3 regions of the Pseudomonas sp. ML2-2023-3 genome follow, and region 2 is predicted to be linked to each of the others. Evidence: riboswitches for the same ligand, from Rfam matches in the RefSeq annotation. Region 2 holds a riboswitch; each other region holds the start of a gene.
What was found. Region 2 has a riboswitch for cobalamin ahead of cobW (cobalamin biosynthesis protein CobW). Riboswitches for the same ligand answer to the same signal wherever they lie in the genome.
Positions count from the first base shown of each region.

Region 1: another riboswitch for cobalamin. It lies ahead of cobO (cob(I)yrinic acid a,c-diamide adenosyltransferase); the one in region 2 lies ahead of cobW (cobalamin biosynthesis protein CobW).
Region 3: another riboswitch for cobalamin. It lies ahead of V6P94_RS14315 (CbtB-domain containing protein); the one in region 2 lies ahead of cobW (cobalamin biosynthesis protein CobW).

Region 1 is NZ_CP146343.1:1,974,697-1,984,669, reverse strand. Features, by position in the region: gene cobD (threonine-phosphate decarboxylase CobD) at 1-746, opposite strand, end outside; gene cbiB (adenosylcobinamide-phosphate synthase CbiB) at 739-1,647, opposite strand; gene bluB (5,6-dimethylbenzimidazole synthase) at 1,644-2,294, opposite strand; gene V6P94_RS09200 (cobyrinate a,c-diamide synthase) at 2,291-3,604, opposite strand; gene cobO (cob(I)yrinic acid a,c-diamide adenosyltransferase) at 3,615-4,226, opposite strand; cobalamin riboswitch at 4,308-4,551, opposite strand; gene V6P94_RS09190 (sorbosone dehydrogenase family protein) at 4,679-5,998, shown strand; gene V6P94_RS09185 (C40 family peptidase) at 6,110-6,649, opposite strand; gene V6P94_RS09180 (C40 family peptidase) at 6,795-7,421, opposite strand; gene hda (DnaA regulatory inactivator Hda) at 7,646-8,350, opposite strand; gene V6P94_RS09170 (AI-2E family transporter) at 8,577-9,650, opposite strand; gene V6P94_RS09165 (DUF2066 domain-containing protein) at 9,686-9,973, opposite strand, start outside.
Region 2 is NZ_CP146343.1:3,240,527-3,250,499, forward strand. Features, by position in the region: gene V6P94_RS14840 (glycoside hydrolase) at 1-199, shown strand, start outside; gene V6P94_RS14845 (glycosyltransferase) at 200-1,492, opposite strand; cobalamin riboswitch at 1,684-1,865, shown strand; gene cobW (cobalamin biosynthesis protein CobW) at 1,959-3,029, shown strand; gene cobN (cobaltochelatase subunit CobN) at 3,033-6,803, shown strand; gene V6P94_RS14860 (ATP-binding protein) at 6,852-7,859, shown strand; gene V6P94_RS14865 (VWA domain-containing protein) at 7,958-8,512, shown strand; gene V6P94_RS14870 (hypothetical protein) at 8,572-8,838, opposite strand; gene V6P94_RS14875 (sigma 54-interacting transcriptional regulator) at 9,170-9,973, shown strand, end outside.
Region 3 is NZ_CP146343.1:3,108,448-3,118,420, reverse strand. Features, by position in the region: gene V6P94_RS14325 (response regulator) at 1-3,215, opposite strand, end outside; gene V6P94_RS14320 (response regulator) at 3,391-3,753, shown strand; cobalamin riboswitch at 3,888-4,099, shown strand; gene V6P94_RS14315 (CbtB-domain containing protein) at 4,196-4,384, shown strand; gene V6P94_RS14310 (CbtA family protein) at 4,396-5,097, shown strand; gene V6P94_RS14305 (cobalamin biosynthesis protein) at 5,094-5,519, shown strand; gene cobM (precorrin-4 C(11)-methyltransferase) at 5,584-6,330, shown strand; gene nfuA (Fe-S biogenesis protein NfuA) at 6,497-7,081, opposite strand; gene V6P94_RS14290 (fatty acid cis/trans isomerase) at 7,193-9,490, opposite strand; gene metH (methionine synthase) at 9,645-9,973, shown strand, end outside.

The DNA of each region.
Region 1 (9,973 bases), 1.3 Mb from region 2:
TCACTGCGCTCGCGCTGGCGAGCATGGCCTTCGGTGTCCAGCAGGCAGGCCTGGCCGACAATGCGTGTCGGTCCGCTCACCGCCCAGGGCCCGACTTGCTCGGCCAGCAACTTGAGCAATTTTTGCTCGGCCAGCACAAAACCCAGCCGCACCCCGGCCAGACCAAAAAACTTGCCGAATGAACGCAACACGATCAACCCGGTACGCTGGGTGTGCCCGGCCAGGCCGAACGCGGGTGTGTTGTCCATGAAGGCTTCGTCCACCACCAGCCAGCCACCGCGTTGCACAAGCCGCGCATGCCATTCAAGCAGACGCTCTGGCGTGTGCCTCACCCCGGTAGGGTTGTTGGGGTTGACCACCACCAGCACATCCAGGGTGTCGAGGTAGAAATCGACTTCCTGCTCCATGATTTCACGCACGATGTGCCCGCTTTGCCTCCAGGCATGCGCATGCTCGGCGTAACACGGCGACAGCACACCGACCTTGCCACTGCGGCGCAGGCGCGGCAGCAACTGGATTGCGCACTGCGAGCCCGGGACCGGCAACACACTCAATGCGCCGTAATAGGCGCAGGCAGCTTGCTCAAGGCCATCGTCGGTTTCAGGCAAACGCGCCCAGACACGCTCGGGTATCTGCGGGATATCAAAAGGCCAGGGCGCAAGGCCAGTGGACAAATCCAGCCAGTCAGCCTCGTCAATGCCGTAGTGCAACGCCGCTTTGCGTAAACGCCCGCCGTGTTCAAGCATAGAATTCACTCCACGCACACAGAATCAATAGCCACAGCCATACGCCACGTTGCACCAGTTGCCAGCCACGACCAATCGAGTCCGCATCCGCTGGCACGCCTTCGCCCAATTGCGCACGCTCATGCAGTTCGCCGTGATAAATCGCCGGCCCACCCAGTTCCACACCCAGGGCCCCTGCGCCTGCGGCCATGACCGGGCCTGCGTTGGGACTGTCCCACTGAGGTGCCTGCTTGCGCCAGCATTTCAAGGCCAGTCGGGTTTTACCCAATACGGCGTAAGTCAACGCAACCAGCCTTGCCGGAATATAGTTAAGAACATCGTCGATACGGGCAGCAGCCCAGCCAAAGCGCTCAAAGCGTTCGTTGCGATAGCCCCACATCGCGTCCAGCGTATTGCTCAAACGATAGAGCACCACGCCCGGCGCTCCCGCCACGACAAACCAGAAAATAGTGGCAAAGACAGCATCACTGCCGTTTTCCAGCACAGATTCAGTGGCCGCACGGGCAACTTCAGTGGGGTCCAGCTCGCTGGTTTGGCGACTGACCAGATAGCCGACCCGGGTCCGTGCCTCTTCCAGATCGTTGGCACGCAATGCCTCGGCAACCGGCTGCACGTGCTCACCGAGACTGCGCATGCCCAGCGCACAATACAGCGCCAGAATTTCCACCAGCCAGCCGATATACGGCAGCCATGAAAGCGCCGTTGCAAGGATCGTCAGCGGCAACACTGCCAGCACCCAGGCCGTCACACCATGACTGCGCCAGCCACGTCCGCCGGAATTGAACCGCTGTTCGATACGCTCGGCCATTCGGCCAAACGCAACCAGCGGATGCCAGCGCTTGGGCTCGCCAAACAGCGCATCCAGCGCCACTCCGGCGACGCACAACAACGCCACACTCATGGACTCACTCCCCAATAATTCTCATACACCAGTTCACTCAGTGGGCGTGCTTGCGCCCACCCTTCCAGCACCAGCATGGGCGCGGGATAAAAAGCCTCGACCGGGCCCAGGCACAACACTGCCAGAGGTTTGGCTCCCGGGGGCAACCCCAGCAAGCTCGCCAGCGCCTCAGGCTCGAACAACGACACCCACCCCATGCCCAAGCCTTCTACACGTGCTGCCAGCCACAGGTTTTGAATGGCACACGACAACGACGCCATGTCCATTTCCGGCAGGGTACGTCGACCAAAAATATGCTTTTCACGGTCATCCATCAACGCCGCCACCAGCACCTCGGCACAGTCCTGGATGCCTTCAACCTTGAGCGTCATGAATTCATCGGAGCGCTGGCCCAGCGCCTCGGCGGTCCGTACCCGCTCGGCCTCGACCAGGCCCTGAATCCTGCCTCGCAGTTCCCGGTCAGTGATGCGGATAAACCGCCACGGCTGCATCAGCCCCACACTCGGGGCCTGATGCGCCGCCTCAAGCAAACGCGACAACAGTTCAGGTGCCACACTGCCACCGCTGAAGTGCCGCATATCGCGGCGCTCGGCGATGGCGCGGTACACCGCTGCGCGTTCTTCAGGACTAAAGGCGTTATCGGTCATGGCGCCGTCACAGCGCACGGCGCAAACAGCGCAGCAATCGCCTGAGGATTGGACGGAAAGTAGAAGTGCACGTAAGAGGCGGTCATCCGCCCTTCGCGATACACCGCTTCGGCACCGCGCCCGCCATTGGGGCTCAGGCCACGGGCAACAGGTTCAAGCTCAGTGCTGGTCAGCGAGTGATGGTAAGTGTGACCACGCAGCAACCCCTCGGGCATGTCCACCGATTGCAATGCCAACGCGGCCAGACGCTTTTGCATCTTCGCCTCCCCCGTCAGCAAACCCACCAGCTCGGCACGCTGACCGTCGACATCGGTCAAGGCGTCGAGCAGATAAAGCATGCCGCCACATTCGGCCAGCAACGGTTTACCGGCTGCGTGATGGGCGCGAATCGCCTCCAGCATCGGTGTATTGCGCGACAGCTCAAGGTGATGCAACTCGGGATAACCGCCCGGCAAATAAAGGCTGTCAGCTTCTGGCAGGCGGACATCGCGAATCGGCGAGAAAAACACCAGCTCGGCTCCCATCGCCCGCAGCAGATCCAGACTCGCACCATAGGTGAAGGCAAAGGCTTCATCCCGGGCCACGGCAATCCGAACCCCGGCCAACAATGGCTCGACCAGCACAGGCTCGGGCGCTGCAAATTCAACGGCGGGTGGCAGCGCTACCTCACAGGTGCTGGCCAGGGCATTGGCTGCCGCGTCGAGACGCGCATCCAGGTCGTTCAGCTCACTCGCCTGAACCAGCCCCAAGTGTCGACTCGGCAACTCGATCCCGGTCTCGCGAGACAACGCGCCGTACCAGCGCAGGCCTTCGGTCAGGCTGCCTTCGAGCAACTGTGCATGACGCACTGTGCCAACCCGGTTGGCCAGCACCCCGGCAAACGGGAGGTCCGGTTGATAGCGGGCCAGGCCCAGGGCCAGCGCACCAAACGTCTGGGCCATTGCGGTGCCATCAATCACACCCAGCACCGGTACCCCAAAATGGCGCGCCAGGTCGGCGCTGGAAGGTGTACCGTCGAACAGACCCATCACGCCTTCGATCAGGATCAGGTCCGCTTCACCAGCGGCTTCCCACAGCAGGCGGCGACTTTCATCCGCGCCCACCATCCACAAATCCACCTGATAAACCGGCGCACCGCTGGCGCGCTCCAGAATCATCGGGTCCAGAAAATCCGGTCCACATTTAAACACCCGCACCTTGCGCCCCTGATTGCGATGCAATCGGGCCAAGGCGGCGGTAACGGTGGTCTTGCCCTGACCGGAGGCCGGTGCGGCGATCAACACCGCGGGGCAATGACGCGACTCTCTCATGCTTGAACACTCACAATTCGATGCCTTTCTGGGCTTTGATCCCGGCTTGGAATGCGTGTTTGACCACACCCATTTCAGTCACGGTATCGGCCAGGTCTATCAGCTCAGGTTTGGCGCCACGCCCGGTGACCAGCACATGCTGCATTGGCGGACGGGCTTGCAGGTCGGCGAGCACCTGCTCAAGGTCGAGGTAGCCGTGTTTGAGCGCGATGTTCAGCTCATCCAGTACAACCAGCCCGATGGACGGGTCACGCAGCATCTCGCGGGATACTTCCCAGGCGGCTTCGGCGGCCGCGATATCGCGTTGGCGATCCTGGGTTTCCCAGGTAAAGCCTTCACCCATCACGTGATAACGCACCTGCTCGGGGAAGCGGCGGAAGAAGATCTCCTCGCCAGTGCTGTTGCGACCTTTGATGAACTGCACCACGCCGCACTGCATGCCGTGGCCCATGGCCCGTGCCAGCATGCCAAAAGCGGAACTGCTCTTGCCTTTGCCATTGCCGGTCAACACCAGCAGTAGCCCGCACTCATTGGGCGAGCTGGCAATGCGCTCATCCATGACGGCTTTTTTGCGCAGCATGCGCGCCTGATGACGTTCGTCGCGTTCGGGGGATTCGTTCATGGCAGCTCTCCGTTGGGGCTCAATGATGCAAACGGGAGGCGGGGGGGAATTCATAAAAAACACACTGCATCGCCCGCCGCGAGAGTGGTGGATGGATCAGGCCGGTCTCCGGGCTCACAAGCGGACGGCCCTGTACAGGGCGCCCTTGTCCACGCGCCTTCCCGTGAGCAATCACAGTGGCAGTTGGCGTGGCATTGACTCGTTTACCGTTGCGGGGGCAGCGCCGGGATCATGGCGGTTGTGCAGGACAAACACGCCCTCACCGGCTTCCCTGTTTCACTCGACCAACGTTACGTTGCCGAGCACCTGAAACAAGCCGCGAAGGTTAGAGGGTTGGGGGTGGAGCGTCAATTAAAGGTGGCACCAATAGGGCTATACAAAGCTACGACCTGAACCTTTGAAGGGCTAAGCTTCTCTATGACCTACGAGACCAAAACATAATGGAGTTCTTCATGCTCAAGCGCCAGCACGCTATTGTCATCGTACTTGCGGCAGGATTGGCTGCCTGCGGCGAGTCGTCGACCCTGCAAGTAAGTGATGGCACCGGCCCCTCGCCCAAATTACCCGAACCGAACAAAACCCTGATACCCACCGTCAATATCGCCCCGGCGGTCGGTTGGGCTGATGGCGCCACGCCCATTGCTGCCCAAGGCCTGGAGGTCGCCGCCTTCGCCGAAGGCCTGGATCATCCGCGCTGGCTCTATGTCTTGCCCAACGGCGATGTGCTGGTCGCAGAAACCAACGCACCGCCCAAACCGGATGACAGCAAGGGGATCAAAGGCTGGATCGCAGACAAGGTGATGGCCCGCGCCGGGGCCGCAGTGCCAAGCGCGAACCGGATCACCCTGTTGCGCGATGCAGACCACGATGGCGTGGCCGAAACCCGCACGGTCTTTCTCGACAATCTGAACTCGCCTTTTGGCATGACCCTGGTGGGCGACGAGTTGTATATCGCTGACGCCGACAAGCTTTTACGCGTCCCCTATCAGGCGGGCGAAAACAGCATCAAAGCCAATCCGGTCAAGGTGCTCGACTTACCGGGCGGCCCACTGAACCATCACTGGACCAAAAACGTCATCGCCAGCCCTGACGGCACCAAGCTGTATGTCACCGTCGGTTCCAACAGCAACGTGGGCGAGAACGGCATGGACAAGGAAGAAGGCCGCGCCGCGATCTGGGAAGTTGATCGCGCCACCGGCAACCACCGTATTTTCGCCTCGGGCCTGCGCAACCCCAATGGCATGGACTGGGAACCCAAAACCGGCAAGCTCTGGACAGCGGTAAACGAGCGCGACGAAATCGGCAGCGACCTGGTGCCCGACTACATCACTTCAGTTCAGGATGGCGGCTTCTATGGCTGGCCCTACAGCTATTACGGCCAGCACGTGGATGTACGGGTCAACCCGCAAAATCCGGAACTGGTCGCCAAAGCCATTGCACCGGACTATGCCGTCGGCCCGCACACTGCATCCCTGGGGCTGAGTTTTGCCGAAGGCAGCAAACTGCCCGACTTTACCCAAGGCGCGTTTATTGGCCAGCACGGTTCCTGGAACCGCAAGCCGCACAGTGGCTACAAAGTGATTTTTGTACCCTTTGCCGACGGAAAACCCGCCGGTATGCCGGTTGATGTACTGACCGGCTTTCTCAACGCTGACGAGAAAGCCATGGGCAGACCCGTGGGCGTGGTGATCGATAAACAGGGAGATTTACTGGTGGCCGATGATGTCGGCAACAAGGTTTGGCGGGTGTCGGCAAAGCCAACCAGCAAATGAAACAGTGGGAGCGGGCTTGCTCGCGATTGGATCACCGCGGCGTGGCAGTTACACCGCGTTGTATCCATCGCGAGCAAGCCCGCTCCCACCCAGCGTGATGCAGGTTCGGGTTTACGGCAGACGCGCCAGATGCTGCTCGGTCGGCAAAACGCGCTTGGCATTCAGATAGGCTTTTTGCCAATAGGCTTTATTGAGGCTGTCCAGCTTGACCGTTCCGCCAGTGGCCGGTGCATGCACAAAACGGCCTTCACCGACGTAGATCCCGGCATGGCTGACCTGGGAACCACCGTTGGTGGCGAAAAACAGCAAGTCACCGGTTTGCAGCTTGTCCTGGCCAACATTCTGCGCCTGCATCACGATCATTTCACGGGTCGTGCGCGGCAACGAAATGCCCGCCGCGTCGTTGTACACGTACTTGATCAGACCACTGCAATCAAAACCTGAATCCGGAGTATTGCCACCCCAGCGATAAGGCGTGCCGACCAGACCCAAGGCACGAAAAAGCACGTCGGCGGCAATCGGCGAGGTTTCTTCATAAGGGTTGGCAAACACGACTGGTTTTTTGACCACCGCAACAGGTGGCGGGTGGCTGGCGCAGGCACTGAGCAGTGCTGCTAAGGTCAAGAGGGCAACGCGGGCCATGGTCGACATAAACAGAATGTTCCTGATTCTGGATACGGCAACTCTGGCCGCGAAACCTGAAGCCGCGAGAGGGGACACCTTCGCGGCTTCAAGGATTTAACAATGCGACTGAATTCTAGCCCTTAGCAGCCAAACTTCAAGTAAGACATTAACTTTACTTGCGGGCTACTACGCTCGCAGGAGCCATCGCCAGGGCGCGCTTGGCCTCAATAAAGGTCTTGCTCCAGTAGCTGTCACCCAGGTTATCGATCCGAACACCACCGCTGCGGCGGCTGCTGGAGTGGATAAACTGGTCATCACCCAGGTAAATCCCGGCATGGCTTACACGGCCACGACCATTGGTGCTGAAGAACAGCAAATCACCGGGTTTGAGGTTGTTTCGTGCGACCAACGGTGCTTTTACGTTGATCATTTCGCGGGTTGAGCGCGGCAATTGCATGCCGGCTTCTTCCTTGAAGAGATAACCAATGAAGCCGCTGCAATCGAAGCCTGCCTCAGAGGTGCCGCCAAAACGGTAACGCGTACCGATCAGGGACATACCGCGCTCGAGGATGCTGTCAGCCAGGGCGGGCAACTGGTAAGGCTTGCTGTTGGCGGAAAATTCAGCCAGTTCTTTTTCGGTGGCCAGTTCTTCCTGATAAAGAGCGGAAGATTGCGATACCGAGGATGACTTTTGAACCTGATGATCGACAACTTGCTGCGACACTGGCGTGTGGGCAGCGCAGCCAAACAACAGGGTAACGAGTGCGAGAGGCACGAGGGGTGCGAAGCGCTTTAGCATGGGCACGACCGTGGCTTGTAAGAAAAGTAGCCGCGACTATGCCCTCTATGATCCTCATTTGCAAATTCAATCGATCAAAATGTGACTTGATGGTTTTGTCGTGACATCTAAGGCTTTACACCCCTGACAATAGATTTTGCGCACAAAGCTCTTGAGCCGCGCAGGGTTTCTGGCGCCTGAAAACTGCCGAAAACGGCTGCAGACCGCAGTTTTAAAGGGGTGAGCTACCAGCCCAGGGTTTCTTTCAAGAAAGGGATCGTCAACTTGCGTTGCGCTTGCAGGGAGGCCTGATCGAGCCGTTCGAGCAAATCAAACAACGCACTCATGCTGCGAGTGCCTCGCGTGAGAATAAAATGCCCGACTTCGTCGGTCAGGTGCAGGCCGCGACGCGATGCGCGCAATTGCAAGGCACGCAACTTGTCTTCATCAGATAAGGGACGCATCTGAAAAACCAGCGCCAGGGTCAGTCGGGACTTGAGGTCAGCCAGCTTGATGGGCAATTCACGGGGCGAGGTAGACGCTGCAATCAGCAGGCGACGCCCACTGTCACGCAGGCGATTGAACAGATGAAACAGTGCCTCTTCCCAGTCGGCACGTCCGGCCACCGCCTGGAGATCATCCAGACAAACCAGTTCGTACTGCTCAAGGTTATCGAGGATTTCAATGCCGCGATCCAGCAACTCGGCCAGAGGCAAGTACACCGCGGGCTCACCCATCTGCTCAAAACGCAGGCAGGCAGCCTGTAGCAGGTGTGTGCGGCCTACGCCCTGCTTGCCCCAGAGATAGATCAGGCTTTCAGTCCAGCCGGCGTCGGCTTCGCACAGTCGCTCGACATAGCCGAGTGCAGCGGCATTGGCGCCTGGATAGTAATTTATGAAGGTTGCGTCATCACGCAGACGCACACCTAGGGGCAGCTGAATCGGTTTCATGCTGACTGAACAGTTCAAGCGAACTGTTAGTGGCCTCTGTGTAAAGTTCTAAAAGTTTATACCCGTGTAACCGGGCACACAATGTAACAGACCACGAGCAAAATCAAAGGTTTGCGTTAAGGTCTTGGATTGTTTGATCTTTTCCTGACGATTAAGGTGCTGCTGACGCACATGAAAAAGGCGGGACCACCTGCCCGGTGAGCCCGCCCCTCACAGTGCCTGGACGTTACAGCTCCGGGTCTTCACTGCCTTTATAGGCATGGGAGTCCTTGTACATATCCTGCAAGTGACGCACCAGCACCATGATCACCGCCGCCACCGGCAGTGCCAGCAACACACCGGTAAAGCCAAACAGCTCGCCACCCGCAAGAATCGCGAAGATCACAGCCACCGGATGCATACCGATCTTGTCACCCACCAGCAAGGGTGTAAGGACCGTACCCTCGAGCGCCTGACCGACCATAAACACCGCCACGATCCCGAGCATCGGGTACAGATCCCCGCCAAACTGGAACAGCCCGGCGATCAACGCCGCACCAATGCCGACAATAAAGCCCATATACGGCACGATGGCCGCCACCCCCGCCATCAAGCCGATCAACAACCCCAACTCGAGGCCGACAAACATCAGGCCCGCCGAGTAGATCACCCCCAGCGCCAGCATCACCAGCAACTGGCCACGCACAAACGCGCCGAGCACGTCGTGACACTCCTTGGCCAGCGACACAATCTGATCGGCCCGGGCCCGCGGCAACAAGCCGCGAATCTTGGCCATCATGATGTTCCAGTCTCTCAGCAGGTAAAACGCCACTACGGGAATCAGCACCAGATTGGCCAGAAAGCCGATCAGGGCCAGGCTGGATGCCGTTGCCTGGGACAGGACGATACCGACAATGTCAGTGGCCTGCCCCATGTGCTCGGTGATTGCCGCCTTGATCTTGTCAAACTTCCAGAAGCTGTCACTCAAGCCGAGCTTGGCCTGCACCCACGGCATGGCCGTGTGCTGCAACCAGTCAAGCACCAGCGGTGCCAACTGATAAAGCTTCAACAGCTGTTTGGCCAGCAACGGCACCAACACCAGGAGCAGCGTCATCATAATGACAGTTAACAGCCCGAAGACCGCGACCGTACCCCAGGTTCTTGAAAGCCCGGCTCTTTCCAACCGATCAACCACAGGGTCGAACATATAGGCCAGGACGATTGCGACCAGAAAAGGCGTGAGTATCGGATGCAGAAAATACACAAACAGGGCGAACCCCAGCCCTACGCCCCACCACACCCACCGTCGCGAATCAGCCATGAGCCAGCCCATCCCTATATAAAGAAGACAACAACCTACCAGCGAAACCGAAGCTGAGCCGCCGGCGCTGAAGCAACACCGGGCGCCTGGCCTGCACTTGTCACTGCGGGTGCCTGTTCTGCCGGTACTTCCTGCAGTTGCGCCAACCCGAGTTGCGAGCGCAGCTGCTCGGCGCTGCCATTGACCTGATACACACTACGATCACCGTCAACGCTCTTTAGTTGCGCGCCGAAAGGTTCGAGCAAATGCCACAGTTGCGCATAGCGCGGTAGCGTCATGCCCTGCACTTCAAGCAACTGCTCCGTCGAGACACCGGGCTTGAC
Region 2 (9,973 bases):
GGCCGATGATCGCAGCCTGCAGCGCACCGTGTTCGAAGATGGCACCCGGATCACGGTGAACTTCAATCCCGATAAACCCCAGACCGAGGGCGCCATGACGTTCCCGCCTGTATCGGCAACCGTACAGATCCCGGGTATGGCGGCTTATGTCATCGATATGGCCGATCTCTTCAAAACAACGCGGCCATTTGAGCATTGATCAGAGCGGGCGATTCTTGGCCTCGATCCACTGCGACATGTATTGGGTACTTTTGTGCTGGTGATGACGCAGCATGGCACCGGTGAAGTTGTTGCGCCGGTGCTGCTCAAGTTCTGCGCGGCACGCCTGGATGCGCTCGACCAGTGCCGGGCCGTGGACGCCTTGCAGGTAGCGCGCTTCAAGCAGGGCCAGGCCATTGCGCTGGGCCTGATGCCAGGCTTCGGGATTTTGGTACAGCTCGACCGCTGCCGCCGCAATCCCGCGGGCACTGCGCTCGATGGCACCGGCCCACGGCAGGTCACCGTGCATGCCTTCGGCGCCCACCGGCGTAGTCACGTTGGGGGTGCCGCAGAGCATGGCATCGGCAATCTTGCCTTTGATGCCTGCGCCAAAACGCAGGGGAGCCATGCAAATACGCGCATTGCTCATCACTTCAAGGGCATCTTCAGCCCAGTTGAGGACATGAAAACCCTGTGCCGGGTTATGCAGTGCAGTGGCCTTGGGCGGCGTGTAGGCGCCGTACACATGCAGTTGTGCAGTGGGCAGTTGCTGACGGATCAAGGGCCAGATATGGGTCTTCATCCATAGCACGGCATCCCAGTTCGGGGCGTGGCGAAAATTGCCGATGCTCAGAAAATGCTGACGCTGTTCATAGGGCACGAACGCCTCAGGCACGCTGTCGACCATCAGCGGGCACCAATGCAGCAGGGCCTTGGGCACGTGGAACTGCTCGACCAGCAGATCGATCTCGTATTCTGAAATCATCAGGTTCAGGTCACTGCGATAAATCGCGGCGATCTCCCGTTGTGCCAGGTCGGCGTCGGCCATCTGTTCAAAGGTTTCGCGCTGGGCCGGGGCGAACAGGCTGCTGAAATCGTCCTGCTCGGTGTCGTGCTTGAGACGTGCCTTGAGTTGCTGCTGACGGGCGTCGCGCAGGCTTTGCAGGTCGGAGGTTTCCAGTACGCGCAAGGCTTGCGGGCAATGCTTCTCGACGCGCCAGCCGAATTGCTCTTCCATCATGAAACGGTCAAACAGCACGATATCCGGTGCCAGTTCGGTGATGAAGGCATCGAAGCTGCTGTTATTGAGCTCGATGGTGACTTCATCAATACCCAGGGCAGCGAGGTCGGCCTTGTGTTCACCAATCCCGGCCGGGCTGCTGAAGGTGATCTGCCAGCCTTGCTGCAGAAAACTCTCGATGATTTGCATCATGTGCCCGCCTGCCGCCGAAGAGCGCGGTTCGGGCCACACGTAACCAATGATCAGGACGCGGGTCGGGCAGGTGGCAGGCATGGGCAGATCCTTGAAGCAGGGCGGCTGAAAAAAGGCGGCAATTAGAACACAACTGCGGCGTAAATCCTCTGTGGGCACTGGCTTGCCCGGGATACAGGCAAGCCAGTGTGCCTGGTCACAAAAAGCCAGGCCGCATCAATGCAGTCGCCTCCCCGGACGCACCTGTGCATTGACCTGTTACAAAGCACTGCGTAGCCTTGCGTGTTCGAGGTTCTTCGCAGCGCGAAGCTAAGAAGGGAACGCGGTATGCCGCGGCTGCCCCCGCAACTGTAAACGGTCATTGATCTTGCAAAGCCACTGCCCAGCAGGCGGGAAGGCGCAAGGTAGGTATCAGCCGTAAGCCAGGAGACCTGCCTCGTGACAGATTCTTACTTCAACCGGGCGGGGTGATCCGGTGGCGAAGACTGACCGCGCACTGCCTGCGGTCGTCGTCCCGTATGCCCGCCGCTTTGCTATAGGGCATCCGATGAAAACACTGGCCAAAACCCCCGTCACCATCGTTACCGGCTTTCTCGGCTCGGGCAAAACCACGTTGTTGCGCCATATGCTCGATAACGCACAGGGCCGTCGCATTGCCGTGATCGTCAACGAATTCGGCGAGTTGGGCATCGACGGCGAAATTCTCAAGCAGTGCACCATCGGCTGCACTGAAGAAGAAGCCAACGGTCGCGTCTATGAATTGGCCAACGGCTGCCTGTGCTGCACCGTGCAGGAAGAGTTCTTCCCGGTCATGCGTGAGCTGGTGGCTCGTCGTGGCGATATCGATCATATCCTGATCGAAACCTCCGGCCTGGCCCTGCCAAAACCGTTGGTGCAAGCCTTCCAGTGGCCAGAAATCCGCAGCGCCTGCACCGTGGATGCGGTGATTACCGTGGTCGACAGCCCGGCCGTGGCCGCTGGCACCTTTGCCGCGTTCCCGGACCAGGTTGATGCCCAGCGCAAGCTTGATCCGAACCTGGACCATGAGTCGCCGCTGCACGAGTTGTTCGCTGACCAACTGGCCAGTGCCGACCTGGTGATCCTCAACAAGGCCGACCTGATCAGCCCTGAAGACCTGGCAAAAGTGCGCGCCGAAGTGGCTGAAGAACTGCCGCCAGCGGTCAAGATCATCGAAGCCAGCAGCGGCCGCTTGCCGTTGGACGTGTTGCTGGGTCTGGGCGCAGGCTCTGAAGATCATATCGATGGCCGCCACAGCCACCACGACCATCACCACGACGGCGATGATGACCACGACGATCACGACCACGACGCTTTCGACTCGATTTCCATCGAGCTGCCGGAGGGCGAGGAGCGTGTACTGATGGAAGCGCTGACCCAGTTGGTGGTCAAACACGGCATTCTGCGGGTCAAGGGCTTTGCGGCGATCCCGGGCAAGCCGATGCGTCTGCTGATTCAGGGCGTGGGTACGCGCTTTGACAAGCACTTCGACCGCGCCTGGGGCCGTGACGAAGCGCGCACCACCAAGCTGGTGCTGATCGGTCAGGACCTCGATGCTGCACTGCTCGAATCCACCCTGCGTACAGCGTTGAGCGTATAAACCATGCATTTGCTCAGGACCCAGCCCGGTGGCTTTGTATCGGATGACAATATTGCCGACTTGGGGCAGACCCCCGCCGAGCTGGTGATCCTGTGCAGTGGTGATTCAAGCCTGGCACTGCTTGCCGAAGCGGCACAGCAGTTGCCTGAAGATTATCCAAGCCTGCGTCTGGCCAATCCGATGCAGGTGCAAAACCATGGTTCGGTCGACTTGTATGTCGATCAGGTGCTGCAACACGCCAAGGTGATTTTGCTGTCGTTGCACGGCGGCATCGGCTATTGGCGCTACGGCATCGAGCGCCTGGTGCAGCTGGCTGAGCGTGGTGTCACCCTGATTCTGGTACCCGGCGACGACCGTCCCGACCCGGAACTCAGCGCGCTGAGCACCGTCCCGGCCGAGCAGGGCGAGCGTCTGTGGCACTTTTTGCGCCAGGGCGGGCGGCATAACGCCCAACAGCTCTATCGTTGCCTGGCCAGTCAATGGCTGGGCCGCGATTATGCATGGGATGAGCCGCAAACCCTGCCGCGCACCGCGATTTATCATCCGGTGCACGCCAATGCCCAACTCAAAGACTGGCAGGCCCAATGGCTCGTCGGGCAACCGGTTGCGGCGCTGTTGTTCTATCGTTCGCACTTGCAGGCCGCCAATACCGCGTTTGTCGATGTGTTTTGCCAGCGCCTTCAGGCCGCCGGGCTCAACCCTTTGCCGATTGCCGTGGCCAGCCTCAAGGAACCGGGCTGCCTGACCGTGGTACAGGACCTGCTGGACGACGTTGAGGCCGGTGTGATCCTCAACACCACCGGCTTTGCCCAGTCGAGTCCGGAAGCCCCGCATTTGCGCCCGTTTCGCCGCAATATCCCGGTGATCCAGGCCATTTGTGCCCAGGACAACGAGCCCGGCTGGCAAGTCAGCGAGCAAGGCCTGGGGCCACGGGACCTGGCGATGCATATCGCGTTGCCCGAACTGGATGGGCGAATCATCAGCCGTGCGATCAGCTTCAAGGATCTGGCATGGCGCAGCGAACGCAGTCAGTCGGATGTGGTGTGTTATCGCGCCCATCCCGAACGTATGGATTTTGTCGCAGAACTGGCGCGGCGATGGGTTGATCTGAGCCGTGTGGCGAACCCGCAAAAACGGATTGCGCTGATTCTGGCCAACTATCCGACCCGCGATGGCCGGATCGGAAACGGTGTGGGGCTGGATACCCCGGCGGCCGCGCTGAATATTCTGCGTGCCTTGCAGGCCCAGGGGTATCCCGTGGACTGCGAGCTTCCCGAGACCGGCACCGCGTTGATCCAGGCTCTGCTGGGGGGCGTCAGCAATGATCTGGACAGCCTCGATCTGCGTCCCTGCCTGCAAAGCCTGGCGCTGGATGAGTACCTGGCGATGTTCAATGGCTTGCCCGAGATCAATCGCCAGGCGGTGATTGCACGTTGGGGCGAGCCGCAAAACGATCCGATGTTTCGCAGTGGGCGGCTGATGATTGCCGGTCTGCGCTTTGGCCTGACCTTTGTCGGGATCCAGCCGGCGCGGGGTTATCAGGTCGATGCCAGTGCGGTGTATCACGATCCGGATCTGGTTCCGCCACACGCCTACCTGGCGTTCTACTTCTGGCTGCGCAACACCTATGGTGCCCACGCCGTGGTGCATGTGGGCAAGCACGGCAATCTGGAATGGCTGCCGGGCAAGGGCGTCGGGCTGTCCGAAAACTGCTGGCCGGACGCAATTCTGGGGCCGATGCCCAACGTCTATCCCTTTATCGTCAATGACCCGGGCGAAGGCGCCCAGGCCAAGCGGCGCACCCAGGCGGTGATCATCGATCATCTGATGCCGCCGCTGACCCGTGCTGAAACCTACGGGCCGCTGCGTTATCTGGAGTTGCTGGCCGACGAATATTACGAAGCGCAGTTGCTCGACCCCCGACGCGCCCGTGAGTTGCAACGGGACATTCTCGCCCTGGTGCGTGAAACCCGTATCGACCGTGAGCTGCAACTGGACGAGAAGCTGGACAGCGATGCCGACGCTGCGATCTGGCTGCCACGGCTGGACACCTATCTGTGCGACCTCAAGGAGTCGCAAATCCGTGATGGCTTGCATATTTTTGGTGAGTCGCCTGCCGGACGCTTGCGGATCGACACCTTGCTGGCGTTGCTGCGCATCCCTCGCGGCGATGGTCGTGGCGCGCAATCGAGCATTCTGCGGGCGCTGGCCAAAGCCTTTGAGCTGGGCTTTGACCCGCTGGACTGCGCATTGGCCGAGCCCTGGACGGCGCGCCAACCCGCGGTGCTGCAGGCCGTCACTGCTGAGCGCTGGCGCACGGCGGGGGACACCCGCGAGCGTCTGGAGTTATATGCGGCGCAACTGATTGAACAGGCTTTGGAGGGCACGCTGCAATTGCCCGACACCGCGCAATGGGCCGAGGTCAGGGGGATTTTCGACGCACTGCTTGATGTCGTCGCGCCGCGTCTGGATGCCTGCGGGCCGGCCGAGATGCAGGGCCTGCTCGATGCCCTTGGAGGGCGTTTTGTGCCGGCGGGGCCCAGTGGCGCACCGAGTCGCGGACGCCTGGATGTGCTGCCCACCGGTCGCAACTTTTTTTCAGTGGATGTGCGCAACCTGCCGACTACGACGGCCTGGCGTATCGGCTTTCAGTCGGCCAACCTGATTCTTGAGCGTCACTTGCAGGATCACGGCGACCACCTGCGCCAACTGGGCTTGTCGGTGTGGGGCACGGCGACCATGCGAACGGGCGGCGATGATATCGCCCAGGCCATGGCACTTATGGGCGTGCGCCCGGTATGGGCCACAGGCAGCCAGCGGGTGGATGACTTTGAAATCCTGCCGGTCAGCCTGCTGGACCGTCCACGGGTGGACGTGACCCTGCGGGTTTCGGGCTTCTTCCGGGATGCTTTTGCCAATCTGATTCGCCTGTTCGATGCCGCCGTGCAGGCCGTGGCGGCACTGGATGAGCCGGATGATCTGAACCCGCTGGCAGCCAAGGTGCGCAGTGAGCGTGAGCAGCTGGAGCGCGATGGACTCTCACCCGAACTGGCAGCGCGCCAGGCCGGCTGGCGGGTGTTTGGCGCCAAGCCCGGCGCCTATGGCGCCGGGGTGCAGAACGCAATTGACGGTCGTTTGTGGCAAAGCCGTGATGACCTGGCCCAGGTGTACCTCAACTGGGGCGGTTATGCCTATGGCGTGGCCGATGAAGGCACGGCGGCCCGCGGCCAGTTTGCCCAGCGTCTGGGGCAAATGCAGGCCGTGGTACAAAACCAGGACAATCGCGAACACGACCTGCTGGATTCCAATGATTACTACCAGTTCCAGGGCGGCATGCTGGCCGCTGTGGAGACGTTGCGCGGGGAGGCTGCAGCCAGCTATCACGGCGATCACAGCCAGCCGGACTTGCCGAAGATTCGCACCCTGAAGGAAGAGCTGAACCGGGTGATCCGCTCGCGGGCAGCCAATCCGAAATGGATCGACGGGGTCAAGCGCCACGGTTATAAAGGCGCGTTCGAAATGGCCGCGACCCTGGACAACCTGTTTGCGTTCGATGCCACCACGCATTTGATCGACGACCATCAATACGCCTTGCTGGCGGATGCCTACCTGCTGGACCCTGATACCCGCGAGTTTGTTCGCGAGCACAACCCGCACGCGTTGCGTGACATGACCGAGCGCTTGCTGGAGGCTCAGCAGCGCGGCCTTTGGAGTGAGCCCGGGGAATATCAGGCGGCGCTGGAAAATCTGCTGCTGGATATAGAAGAAGAGTGAAGGGCTTTTTGAAGTCGATCAACATTCTACGATTTGGAACCCGAAAACATGACTGACACCCCGCATTTCCCGTTATCGGCGGTGGTCGGCGCGGACTCGTTGAAGCTTGCGCTGTGCCTCACGGCCATCGACCCCAGGATTGGCGGCGTGCTGATCGAAGGTCCCCGTGGCATGGCCAAATCTACTCTGGCCCGTGGGCTGGCAGATCTGCTCGCCAGCGGCCAGTTCGTGACCCTGCCACTGGGTGCCACTGAAGAGCGTCTGGTCGGCACCCTCGATCTGGACGCCGCACTCGGGCAAGGCAAGGCGCAGTTTTCACCGGGTGTGTTGGCCAAGGCCGATGGCGGTGTGCTGTATGTCGACGAAGTGAATTTGCTCGCAGACCATTTGGTGGATGTGCTGCTGGATGTGGCTGCAAGCGGTACCAATGTGGTCGAGCGCGATGGCATCTCCCATCGCCATGCTGCGCGTTTTGTCCTGATCGGCACCATGAACCCGGAAGAGGGGGAGTTGCGTCCTCAACTGCTCGACCGCTTTGGGCTGAACGTGGTCATGAGCGGTCTGCCGCAACCGGCCGAACGGGCACACATTATCCGTCGACGCCTGGCCTTTGACGCTGACCCCCAGGGGTTTTGCGCACAGTGGGCAGAGGCGCAGACGGCCCTGCGCCAGCGTTGCGAGCATGCACGGGGATTGCTGGCGAGCATCGCCCTGGACGATCAATCGCTCGCGGTGATTGCCGAGCGCTGTTTTGCAGCGGCGGTCGACGGTATGCGTGCCGATCTGGTGTGGCTGCGTGCTGCACGGGCCCATGCCGCCTGGCGTGGCGCCACGGCAATCAGCCTTGAAGACATCGATGCGGTGGCCGAATTTGCCTTGCGTCATCGGCGGCGCGAGCAGGCGGGCCAGGCGCCGACACCGGAGCAGCCGCATTCACAGCCTCAATCCAGCACGCCTTCATCCGGTTCCGGCCAGGGCCAGTGGGGCGAGTTGCCAGCACAGGCCCAGGCGATGGGTGCGCGCCGTGAAGTGCCGAGCTGGCCAAAAAAGTCTTAGGCATTCGTCCCCGATCCGATGTGGGGGCGGATGCCAGACCCCAGGCGGGTCATCTCGCAACGGGCAAACTGGGCGCAAGCCTCAGTGCCGGCAGCGGGATGGTCGATTGGGTGCAAACCTTGCTCCGTGGCCGTCCACGTCTGCGCGCAGATCTGCGCCATAAAACCCGCAAAAGCGCCGCCCAGGAACTGTGGCTGGTGGTGGTGGATGCATCGGCTTCAACCCGGCGGCATCAGGCCCTGAGTGATGCCAAGGGGCTGCTCGCCCAGTTGTTCGAGGATGCGTATCGCCAGCGTGCCCGGGTGGCCGTGATGACAGCCAGCGGCAATTCGCCTGTGTGGCAGGTCACGGGGGTAAAGGCTTCGGCGGCGCTCAATGAGTGGTTGGCCCAGCTGGGCGCCGGTGGTGGTACACCGTTGCTGGAGGCCCTGCAGGAAGTCGCGAAGTGGCTTGATCGGCGGCGCAAGCAGTTGCCGCAGGAACAGCAGCGATTTTTGCTAGTGACCGATGGCCGTTTGAAAGAGTGGTCGGCGTTGCCCGAAATCAGCTGCCCGGGGCTGTTGATCGATATCGAGCGGGGCCCGATTCGTCTTGGTCGCGCGCCTCAATTGGCGGCGGAGTTGAAGGCAGACTACCTGCACATCGATGGCTAGAGGCCAACTACCCCTGCGGGAGCAAGTCTGCTCCCGCAAGGAGGGGCAATCTGGCAGCCTTATGCAGGCATTACCCAGGGTTGCAGGGTGTAGCCTTCGCTGCTGATCTCGGCGCGGGCTTGAGCCAGCAGGCTTTCGAGTTGGGCGGCGTCTGCGCAGGCGCTGCGCGGGATCTGTTTGCGGCCGATACGGGTGTTGGTGCGGTCAATGACCGTCAGGCTCAACTCGCCGTGGCCATCTTGTGCAGCCCAGGCGACGCATTGAAACGGTTCAAAGGCGTGGCCGGCAATCAAAAGTGCTTCGTTGAAACGGAGCGGGGCGTTCATAGGGTTTTCTCTCAAGTATGCCCATCAAATGATTAACCGTCGGCTGGGCTTACCGTTCGGTTGCTTACTTGTACTGATGACCTCAGACCGGCATCAGGTCACACACTTTTCCTACTTTTTTAAAAGTTTTTTTACCCGACTGATCCAAATCAATTTTTTGCGCTCGCAAACACCCTTTTGATTATCCAATTGAGTGCACACCGCTCAATTGGCTATTAGGGATATAAAGAAAAGATCCTGAAAGCTCCCACAGCCTTGCTAACGTTACGCTTGGATGGAACAAAGGACTGTTTTTATTGATTTTTTAATTTTTTGGCGCCAAGGAACAGTCATGCTCACGATGTCATCTCCCCGACGTCTGCTGGTCGTTGATCCCTGTGAAGATTGCCATGAAATACTCCCTGGTTTGCGAACCATAGGCTGGTCGGTAGACAGCTGCACGCTGGCAGGTGTTATTGACCGTTCGTGTGATGTTGGCCTGTTCCGGCTTCAGCCGTCCCACCTCGAGCGTCCTGAAGCGGTTAAAGACATGATCAGTCGCAGCGGCACCGAGTGGATTGCGGTGCTGACCCCCGACGTCCTTAAACTGAAGAACGTGGGGGACTTTGTTTGTGAATGGTTTTTTGACTTTCACACCTTGCCCTTCGATGTTTCGCGGGTTCAGGTCACGCTTGGCCGGGCCTTTGGCATGGCCTGCTTGCGGGGTCAGGCTTCACCGCTCACTTTGCCCCAAGAGGATGAGCTGCTCGGAGACAGCCGATCCATGCGCGATCTGCGCAAAATTTTGAGCAAGTTTGCCCCCACCCAGTCTCCCATCTTGATTCGGGGTGAAAGCGGTACCGGTAAAGAGCTGGTCGCGCGCACCCTGCATCGGCAATCCCAGCGCAATGGCAAACCTTTTGTCGCGATCAACTGCGGATCCATTCCCGATCATTTGATTCAGTCGGAACTCTTCGGCCATGAGAAAGGCGCGTTCACGGGCGCTCACCAGCGCAAGATCGGACGGATAGAGGCGGCCAATGGCGGCACGCTTTTTCTGGATGAAATCGGCGATCTGCCGATGGAGCTGCAAGCCAATCTGTTGCGTTTCTTGCAGGAAAAACACATTGAGAGGGTCGGTGGCAGTCAGCCGATC
Region 3 (9,973 bases), 130 kb from region 2:
CGCTCGATGGCTTCGCGTCCATTGCGACCGATGACCACAATCGCGCCCTTCTGCTCCAGCGCACTGGTCAGGGCAAAGATGTTTCGTACATCGTCATCCACCAGCAAAATCTTGCGGCCCTCGAACACCTTGTCGCGGCTGCGAGCGGTCTTGAGCATCGTTTGCCGATCATGGGACAACTGAGATTCGACTTTGTGCAGAAATAATGTCACTTCATCGAGCAACCGCTCGGGTGAGCGGGCGCCCTTGATGATGATGGAGCGCGAATACTTGCGCAGCTCGGCTTCTTCATCCCGGGTCAGATTGCGCCCGGTGTAGACGATCACCGGCGGGAACGAGCAGATATCTTCGGTCGACATGCGCTTGAGCAGGTCGTTGCCCAGCATGTCGGGCAACTTGAGGTCGATGATCATGCAGTCGTAAACAGTGGTGCGCAGCAGGTCGAGCGCCTCCTGGGCATAGCCGACCGCGGTGATCTCGATGTCATCGTCGCCGATCAGGCGGGCAATGCTGTCGCGCTGCAAGTCATCATCCTCGACCAGCAGCACCCGCTTGACCTTCTGCGTCAGCTTGGCCTCCAGGCGAGCGAACACATTTCTCAGCTCTTCACGGGTCGTCGGCTTCAAGGCGTACCCCACCGCCCCCATGTGCATCGCGGCCTCAACCCGGTCTTCAGCGGAAATCACGTGAACCGGTATATGCCGCGTCGACGCCATAGCCTTCAGGCGCTGCAACACCGTGAGCCCCGGATGGTCCGGCAAGCGGATGTCCAGCAGGATTGCATCGGGAATGAACTGCACCGCGAGGCTGAAACCTTCGTCCGCACCATGGGCAACCAGGCAGCGATAGCCCAATTCATGTGCAAGATCGAAGAGGATCTGCGCAAAGTTTGGCTCATCTTCAATCACCAAAATACAGCGCGTGGTAAATGGCGCCTGCTCGCGGTCATCCATGAAGCGCTCAATCACCGCCGCAGACTCAACGGCAAGCAGCGGCCGGGGCTCAGGTACCCGCACTGCAACCCGTGGCGCGGGGCCAACAGGCAGTTGCACGGGTTCTTCGCCGTGCTCCACATACTGCTGCGGCAGGATCAGGGTAAAGATACTGCCCTTGCCCGGCTCGCTGCTGACATCGATCGAACCGCCCAGCAATGTCGCCAGATCACGGGAGATCGACAGGCCCAGCCCTGTGCCGCCATAGCGGCGGTTGGTGGTGCCGTCGGCCTGACGGAAAGCTTCGAAGATGGAGTCTTGTTGCTCCTCGGAAATGCCGATCCCGGAATCGCTCACGGTAAAGGCAATCCCTTCGCCCGGCTGACAGGATACCGTCAGGCTGACCTGGCCTTGCTCCGTGAACTTGACCGCGTTGGACAGCAAATTCTTGAGGATCTGCTCCAGACGCTGGCTGTCGGTGTAGATCATGGGCGGCGTGCCGGGCTGCAACTGGACCTCAAAGCCCAGGGACTTGTCGCCCGCCAGCGGCTGGAACATGTTGCGCAACCCTTCGACCACCCGTGCCACGCTGGTGTGCTCGGGGCGCACTTCGAGCTTGCCGGCTTCTACCTTGGAAATGTCCAGGATGTCGTTGATCAGGTTAAGCAGGTCATTGCCCGCCGAGTAAATAGACTCGGCAAACTTGACCTGTTCTGCGCTGAGGTTCTGCTGCGGGTTTTCGGACAGCAACTTGGCCAGGATCAAGGAGCTGTTCAGCGGCGTGCGCAGCTCGTGGGACATGTTGGCCAGGAATTCGGACTTGTACTTGCTGGAGCGTTGCAGCTCTTCAGCCCGTTCTTCAAGTTGCACCTGGGCCTGGTTGAGTTCGGTGTTCTTGCGGTCCATTGCATCCCGCTGGCCGGCCAACTCTTCGTTGGTCTGCTCCAGCTCGGCCTGCTGGGTTTCGAGGCTGGTCTGGGACTCTTTGAGAATGCGCGACTGCTCTTCGAGTTCCTCGTTGGCGGTCTTGAGTTCCTCCTGCTGCACCTGCAGTTGCTCATTGAGCTGCTGGGTTTCGGCCAGCACCTCTTGCAGGCGCTGGCGATAGCGCGCCGCTTCAATCGACATGCCGATGTTGTCGGCGATCAATTCGAACAGCTCTACGTCCCGCTCGCTCAGGGGCCTGAGGAAGCCCAGCTCAATGACCCCGTTGACGCGATCATCATCACTGGTGGGCACCACCAGCACACTGCGCGGGCTGCCTTCGCCCAGCCCGGAGCTGACTTTGGAGAAATAGTCGGCGGGTACGTTGTCCAGTCGAATCAACTTATCCTGCTTGACTGCCTGCCCGATAATCCCTTCGCCGTTGCGAATCAGTTGGCCCTGCGCCTCTTGCTCGCGGGAAAACCCATAACTGGCCACACGCTTGAGATCGCCGTGATCTTCACGCACATAGACGGCCGCCACCACGGATCCCAGGTACTGGGCACAGAACTGCAGGATGTTGTGGCCCAACATGTTGAGCGTCAGGCGCCCCAGCACCTGTTCAGCCAGCTCGGTCTGGCCGTTGCGCAACCAGGCCTGTTGTTCCAGACGCTGAGCAGTCTTGATCTGCGACTCGAAGGCATTGTTGTAACTCTTTGAAAGTTCAAGTAAATCGCGACGACCGATATAGGCCAAAAAGCCGCTCAAACCCAGTACGAAAATCAGGTACAGGCCAATACTGATGATCGTTGTACGACTGACCTCTTCGCTGCGAGCCACTCGCAGCTGCTGCTCCATCTGAATGAAGTCTTGATATTCTTTGCGAATTTCGTCCGCCAGGCGCTTGCCCCGCCCCGCCTGTATGGCCGCACGGTAATCACCGTCCTGACGGCGCAGATCGACCATCGACTGGGCGTAGGCATTCCACTCATTTTGCAGCGCCTCAAGGCGTTTCAGCCGGTCGACCTGCTGCGGGTTGTCGCTGACCAGCTCCTGCAACCCCTTCAACTGGAGCGCAATTTGCGGCTTGGCGACGGCATAGGGGTCCAGAAAATGCTCATCGCCGGTAATCAGGAACCCGCGCATGCCGCTTTCAAGATCCACCGTCAGCCGCACGGCGTCGTTGGTATTACTGATAACCCGGTCGCTGTGCTCCACCCACCTGATCACTGATAACAAATAGCTGACCATGATCACGAATAACGCGGCACTGAGCACGCCGACAGCCAGGGGCAAGCCAACGTTGCGACTCAGAAGCTTGCGAAAGCTTCGCTCATCAATTGATACAGGTGAGTTCATTTTCAGGCCTGTGGGCAGTCTTAAAAAACTGGAGTTTGCCGGATTACCGAGCAATAGTTCTATTTTCTTACCCAACAATGAACATTTTCGTACAAAGAGGCACATTCAAATGCTGGGCAAGGCTATCCTTGCTGCAGCGAGACCCACGCTTACATTTTTTATCGAGATCATGATTATGTCCGCTACACCCTCCACCATCCTGGTGGTCGAAGACGACGCCATTGTTCGGATGCTGATCGTAGACGTGCTCCAAGAACTGGACTTCAGCGTGCTTGAAGCAGACGGCAGCGAGCAGGCCATGGAACTGCTGGAGAATGCGGCCCAGCCCATTGACCTGCTGATGACCGACGTCGGGTTGCCGGGCATGGACGGCCGGGAGCTGGCAGCCAAGGCCCGCCAAATGCGCGAGAAAATGCCCATCCTGTTTGCCAGCGGCTATGCCGAAACCCTTGAGGTCGCAGAAGGCATGGCGGTGATTGGCAAACCTTTCTCCATTGATCAGTTGCGCGACAAAGTCAAAAGCCTGCTGACCGCCTGACGTGTAGTCGCTGCCGCAGGCTGCGAGGGCTGCGTAGCGGCCCCGCTTTTTGAAGGTCCTGCGGCCCTTATCGCAGCCTGCGGCAGCGACTACACCCCCCCCTTTAAATTGACGACTCTCCTGGGCTGTGGTTTCCTACACATCTTGTATCAGGTGCCCTTCACAGGGTGAAACGGGAAACCGGTGCGTCAGGCGTTAGTCCTGGCAAGTCCGGCGCTGCCCCCGCAACGGTAAGCGAGAGAAACATCAAATCCACTGTGCCGAGTGCATGGGAAGGAGATGTTTGCAGGCTCAACCCTTGAGCCCCTCGCAAGCCCGGAGACCGGCCTGGTTATTTTTCAATAACAAACCCGCGGTGGGCGGGCGCTGTTAAACCCTGCGGGCTTCGTTCGCGGGGTTTTCTTGCGCTTTGCTGCCCGTCGTCCGACCTGAGGCAAGCGCCATGTCTATCAGCACCAGCCGTACCCATTCCGCCGCGACCACTGCCACCCAAAGCCAACGCATTGTGGCGGCTGTCGGTGCTGCGGTACTGGGGGCTTTTCTCGTTTACTTCGCCGGGTTCTCCCATATCGATGCGGTTCACAATGCGGCCCATGACACCCGTCACAGCTCCGCCTTCCCGTGCCATTGAGACTGCCTGCCATGATTAAGCGTATCGCCCAAACCGCAGGCTTCACCGGCTTGCTGGCCGCCCTGCTGCTGACCCTGCTGCAAAGCCTGTGGGTGTCGCCACTCATTTTGCAGGCCGAAACCTACGAAAAACCTGCTGCCACTGAAGTGCACGAGCATGCCGACATGGCCATGCCAGCCCACGAGCACGACGCCGAGGCCTGGGAGCCGGAAGATGGCTGGCAGCGCGTGCTGTCTACCACGGGCGGCAATCTGGTGGTTGCTGTGGGTTTTGCCTTGATGCTGGCCGGCCTTTACACCTTGCGTGCCCCGACGCGCACTTCCCAGGGCCTGCTCTGGGGCCTTGCCGGTTATGCGGTGTTCTGCCTGGCGCCGACCCTGGGCCTGCCACCCGAGTTGCCGGGCACTGCAGCGGCAGATTTGCTGCAGCGTCAAATCTGGTGGGTCAGCACCGCAGCTTCGACCGCAGTGGCCATCGCACTGATGGTATTTGGCAAGCACTGGGCGCTGAAAGTGCTGGGCGTGGCGATTCTGGTGGTTCCGCATATTTTTGGCGCACCCCAGCCACTGGTGCATTCAAGCCTGGCCCCGGCCGAGCTGGAGTCGCAGTTCAAGATTGCTTCGCAACTGACCAACTTCGCCTTTTGGCTGGCCCTGGGCGTGATCAGCGCCTGGCTGTTTCGCCGCAAGTCTGAAGGCCAGTACTCGGCATGACGGCAACCGGCACAGCGCCAATCCTGGTGATTGGCCTGGGCTGTCGCCAGGATTGCACCGCGGCAGAGCTGTTGAGTCTGATCGAACGCTCTCTGGCCCGGGCCGGGATCCCGCTGAATGCGGTCCGTGCCCTGGCCAGTGTCGATCTCAAGCGCCAGGAACCCGGACTGCTGCAACTGGCAGCTCGACTGGAACTGGAGCTTGAGGTCTTCAGTGCGCAACAGCTTGCCCCGTACGCCCCTCAGCTGAGTCACCGGTCGAACCTTGTGTTCGAGAAAACCGGGTGTTTCGGGATTGCCGAAAGTGCTGCGCTGGCCCTGGCCGAGCGGTTCGCCGGCGCACCCGCTACCTTGCTGATTACGCGACAAAAATCACCCGGCGCCACCTTTGCGTTGGCCTGTTTCGAGCAAAACCCGCGATAATCCCCCGCCTCACTATGAGCGTTGTTCAAGAACAGCTCTATCTCAACCCCTTCAAGAGACTGCCATGACTGTTTATTTCATCGGCGCCGGACCCGGCGATCCTGAGCTGATTACCGTCAAGGGCCAGCGCCTGATTCGCAGTTGCCCGGTGATCATTTACGCGGGTTCGCTGGTCCCCGAGGCCGTGCTGCAAGGCCATCAGGCTGAGCAGGTGATCAACAGTGCGCAACTGCACCTTGAGCAGATCATCACCCTGATCAAGGCCGCCGACGCCAAAGGCCAGGACGTGGCCCGCGTACATTCCGGCGACCCCAGCTTGTACGGGGCCATTGGCGAACAGATCCGCTGCTTGCGTGAGCTGGGCATTGCCTTTGAGATCATTCCGGGAGTGACTGCCACCGCGGCCTGTGCGGCCATTCTGGGGGCCGAACTGACGTTGCCCGATATTTCGCAAACCGTGATTCTGACCCGTTACGCCGAAAAAACCGTTATGCCAGCCGGAGAAGAACTGGCCAGCCTGGCGCAGCACAAGGCGACCATGGCCATTCATCTGGGGGTCAAGAACCTTGAAAACATCGTTGCCGAACTGATCCCGCACTACGGCAGTGATTGCCCGATTGCCGTGATTCATCGCGCCAGCTGGCCTGACCAGGACTGGGTGCAAGGGACGCTTGCAGACATCGCGATCAAGGTCCAGGCCAAGGGATTCAGGCGTACGGCGCTGATCCTGGTGGGCCGGGTGCTGGCCAGTGACAGTTTTGGGGACTCGTCGCTGTACCGTGCGGGGCATGCGCATCTGTATCGGCCTTGAACGCTCTCCCCCTGTGGGAGCGGGCTTGCTCGCGATACGGACGGCGTGGCCTGTCAGGTAGATCCCATTAGGTTCTGCTGCGCCCGCACAATCCGAATCGCGCAGCCATAAAAAAACGGTGCTCACGGGGCACCGTTTTTTCTTCAGCTTCGCAGCGAACGCCCTGTTAGTAGTAGGCGTTTTCTTTCTGCGAGTGGTCGGTCACGTCACGTACGCCCTTGAGCTCCGGCACACGCTCAAGCAGGGTGCGCTCGATGCCTTCACGCAACGTCACGTCCGCCTGGCCGCAGCCCTGGCAACCGCCACCGAACTTGAGCACCGCGATACCGTCTTCAACCACTTCAATCAGGCTGACCTGACCGCCGTGGCTGGCCAAACCGGGATTGATCTCGGTTTGCAGGTAGTAGTTGATGCGCTCGTTGATCGGGCTGTCGGCATTGACCATCGGCACTTTGGCGTTTGGCGCCTTGATGGTCAGCTGACCACCCATGCGATCGGTGGCGTAGTCCACCACGGCATCGTCAAGGAAGGGTTCGCTGAACGAATCGATCCAGGCCGTGAAGCTTTTAAGGCCGATGGCGGTATCTTCAGATTTGACTTCAGCCGGCTTGCAGTAAGCAATGCAGGTTTCGGCGTACTGGGTACCGGGTTGGGTGATAAAGACGCGGATGCCGATACCCGGGGTGTTCTGCTTTGACAGCAGATCAGCCAGGTAATCGTGGGCAGCGTCGGTAATCGTTATGGCGCTCATGGAATCTCCTCGCAGACATGGGACGCAGTTTACGCCAATCGGCGCGCCTGACAAAGTCCTAGTGTTTTTGTCAGGAAAGCCACACCCCATGTATCAAATTCTAGTGGCTGATTACAGGTTTTCGTAGCGGTTCATATCCAGCACACCGGCCTCTACCGGGTCGGTTTCGCTGATGTACTGGCCAATATCGTGAAAGTACTGCCAGAACTGTGGATGGCTACGGCGAATCCCCCAGCGCTCGACAATGGTGTCAAAGGTCTCTTGATCCTTGCATTGCTCCATCGCTTCAACAAAGGCCTCAACCTGCCCCGTCGGGATATTGAACATGAAGTTCGGGTAGCTGCTGAGCACCCCGGGGTAGATGGCCAGGGTGTCCAGCCCAGGCTCCAGCCGGTATTCCTCGCCCAGCATGAAGGCCACGTTGGTGTGCGCGCGATTGCGCAGCATGCTGTACATCTCGCGCTTGCCGTCACGTCCCTCGATCCGCAGCATGCTGGCTTCTGGCAATTGACTGATGACCGACAGCCCCGCCGCAGGGCGCGAGGTCAGACGGCTCAGTGCCTGCTCGGCGTATTTGAACTCTTGCGGGATGTCGGGGCGTGAACAGTAAGCACCGACGCAACGGTTGATCGGGTCGGGCCGTGCATTCAGGGTGCCGGCGCGTTCAATCAGCTTGAGCGCAAAGTCACGCTTGGGGTCGGCCGGATCGAGCTTCATGCCGCTCGGCGTGCCGGTGTCGATCTTCTGGTAGTCCATCCACATCTTCAGCTTGCCGCTGTTCTGATACCAGCTGCTCAAGATGCCCGAACGGGCGTCGGCCGGCATCAAGCGCAGGAAGTTGACCTCGGCGCCGTTGCGGATCAAGTCAAAGTACAAGCGTGTCTGGGCCTGATGGGAAACGTTGCCGAACACATCGAAGTTGACCGCCAACTGGTAGTAGGTGCGCTCCAGCAACGGGTAGTCGAACAGCCACAGGGTTTGCGGGATTTCGCCGATCAGGCCCTTGCTGACACTGGCGCTGTCGAAGTGACGGAAAACGGTCAACAAGGCGTTGTCGTTGCCTGCCCACAGGGTCGACCAGCTCGGTGGCGGCATGTCGGCATAGGCTTGCTGGCGCAACTTCTCATAGTCATTGCGCTTGTTGCGATAGCGGTGCCACAACGAAATAACACTGCCAACGTCGTCGATCTGGCCGGGCATTGCCAGCAACGGCGTCGCTTCGCCACGATAGGCGGCGTCGGTGACATAGCGGTCATGGGCAGGCTCCTGGAACACGGTCCAGAAGTTGTCGCGAATCACGTCAGTCGCAATCTGCCCACGGCACACCGGCCCACGAATAAAGGTGCGTACGAAATACTCGGCGTTGTCGAGCATGAACTGGTAACGCGCCACCGCCGGAATCGCTTCAAAGACTTCGAACGGGTTGGCCCGACCTCGAGGCCCGTAGCCCGGCAAGCTGGTGGCATGCCAGTCACCGCTGTAGAACAGCTCTTTGACCCGCGCCAGCTTGTGCTCGCCCATCGGATAGATGATATGGGTTTTGTGCACGATCACGCCCTGAACGGGTATCAACCGATAGTAAAACGTGGTGCCGGGGTCGTCGTTCGGGCGGCGGGTAGCAATCAGGTCAACCGGCTGACCGCTTGGGGTGCGCGAACGCACCCACTGGAAGAAGTGCCCTGGCACGCCGTTGTCGAAGTAGGTATGGGCCAGAAACAAATGCTCGTACAACCAGCGCGCCACCAGGGCTTCGGTTGAACCTGGACGGTTGAGCAATTCTTCCCATTCGCTGATCTGTGCCGCTTCGACCGCAGTCGGCTTGATTGCGTGCTGGTCAACCTTCGCGCCCTGGGCCAGCCAGGTTTGTACGGTGTGGTATTGCTGGTTGGTCAATCCGGTCACGGCCAGCGGCATGCCTTCTTTTGGATGGCGTTGGGCGTAAGCGTCGAACTCCCCCGGCGCCGGACAGACGTTTTCGCGGTTGATGCCCAGGACAATTTCCTCGGGCAATTTGGCATTTGGGGTCAACGGGGTGCTGTGGCCCAGCTCCAGCATGCGCGCCATCAAGGACGCCTGCGCGCCCTGGGCATCGACTACCGGGTAGAACCCTTTAAGCCTCCACTCCTGCGGGCCATCGGCATCGAAGAAAATCCGCGTCGGGGCAACGGCATCGACACGATCTCCTTTATAGACCGGCACCTTGCTGGCACCGCGGGTCGCACCCTCCGCGCTGCCCAGGTTCAACTGGCAGGCTGCGTCGTTGCACGCGTGGCAGGCAACGCACTTTTCGGTGAGGATCGGCTGAATATCCCTGGTGTAGGAAATGACCGGACTAACCAACGGGGCCTGTGCCAACGCTGTACTGCACGCCACCAGCGTCACGGCGCTGGCGAGTAGGCGAAAAAACATGTGCCAGTGTCCTGATATCAAAAATATGTCGCGATTCTACCTGTCGCCGCCCTGCCACAACATGAATGAAATTCATGTAAATCAGCGGGCGCTCAAATCCCACGCAGGTTTGTTATGATTTCCCATCTTTTGCATGGCTCTAACAGGTAGTCCTATGTCTGACCGCAGCGCTCGTCTCCAAGCACTTCAGCAAGCCCTCAAAGAGCGCATTCTGATTCTCGATGGCGGCATGGGCACTATGATCCAAAGCTACCGCCTAGAGGAACACGACTATCGTGGCACACGCTTCGCCGACTGGCCGAGCGACGTCAAAGGCAACAACGACCTTTTGATCCTCAGCCGCCCCGATGTGATCGGAGCCATTGAAAAGGCGTATCTGGACTCTGGTGCCGACATTCTCGAAACCAACACGTTCAACGCCACCCAGGTTTCACAGGCCGACTACGGCATGCAGGCGCTGGCCTACGAACTAAACGTAGAAGG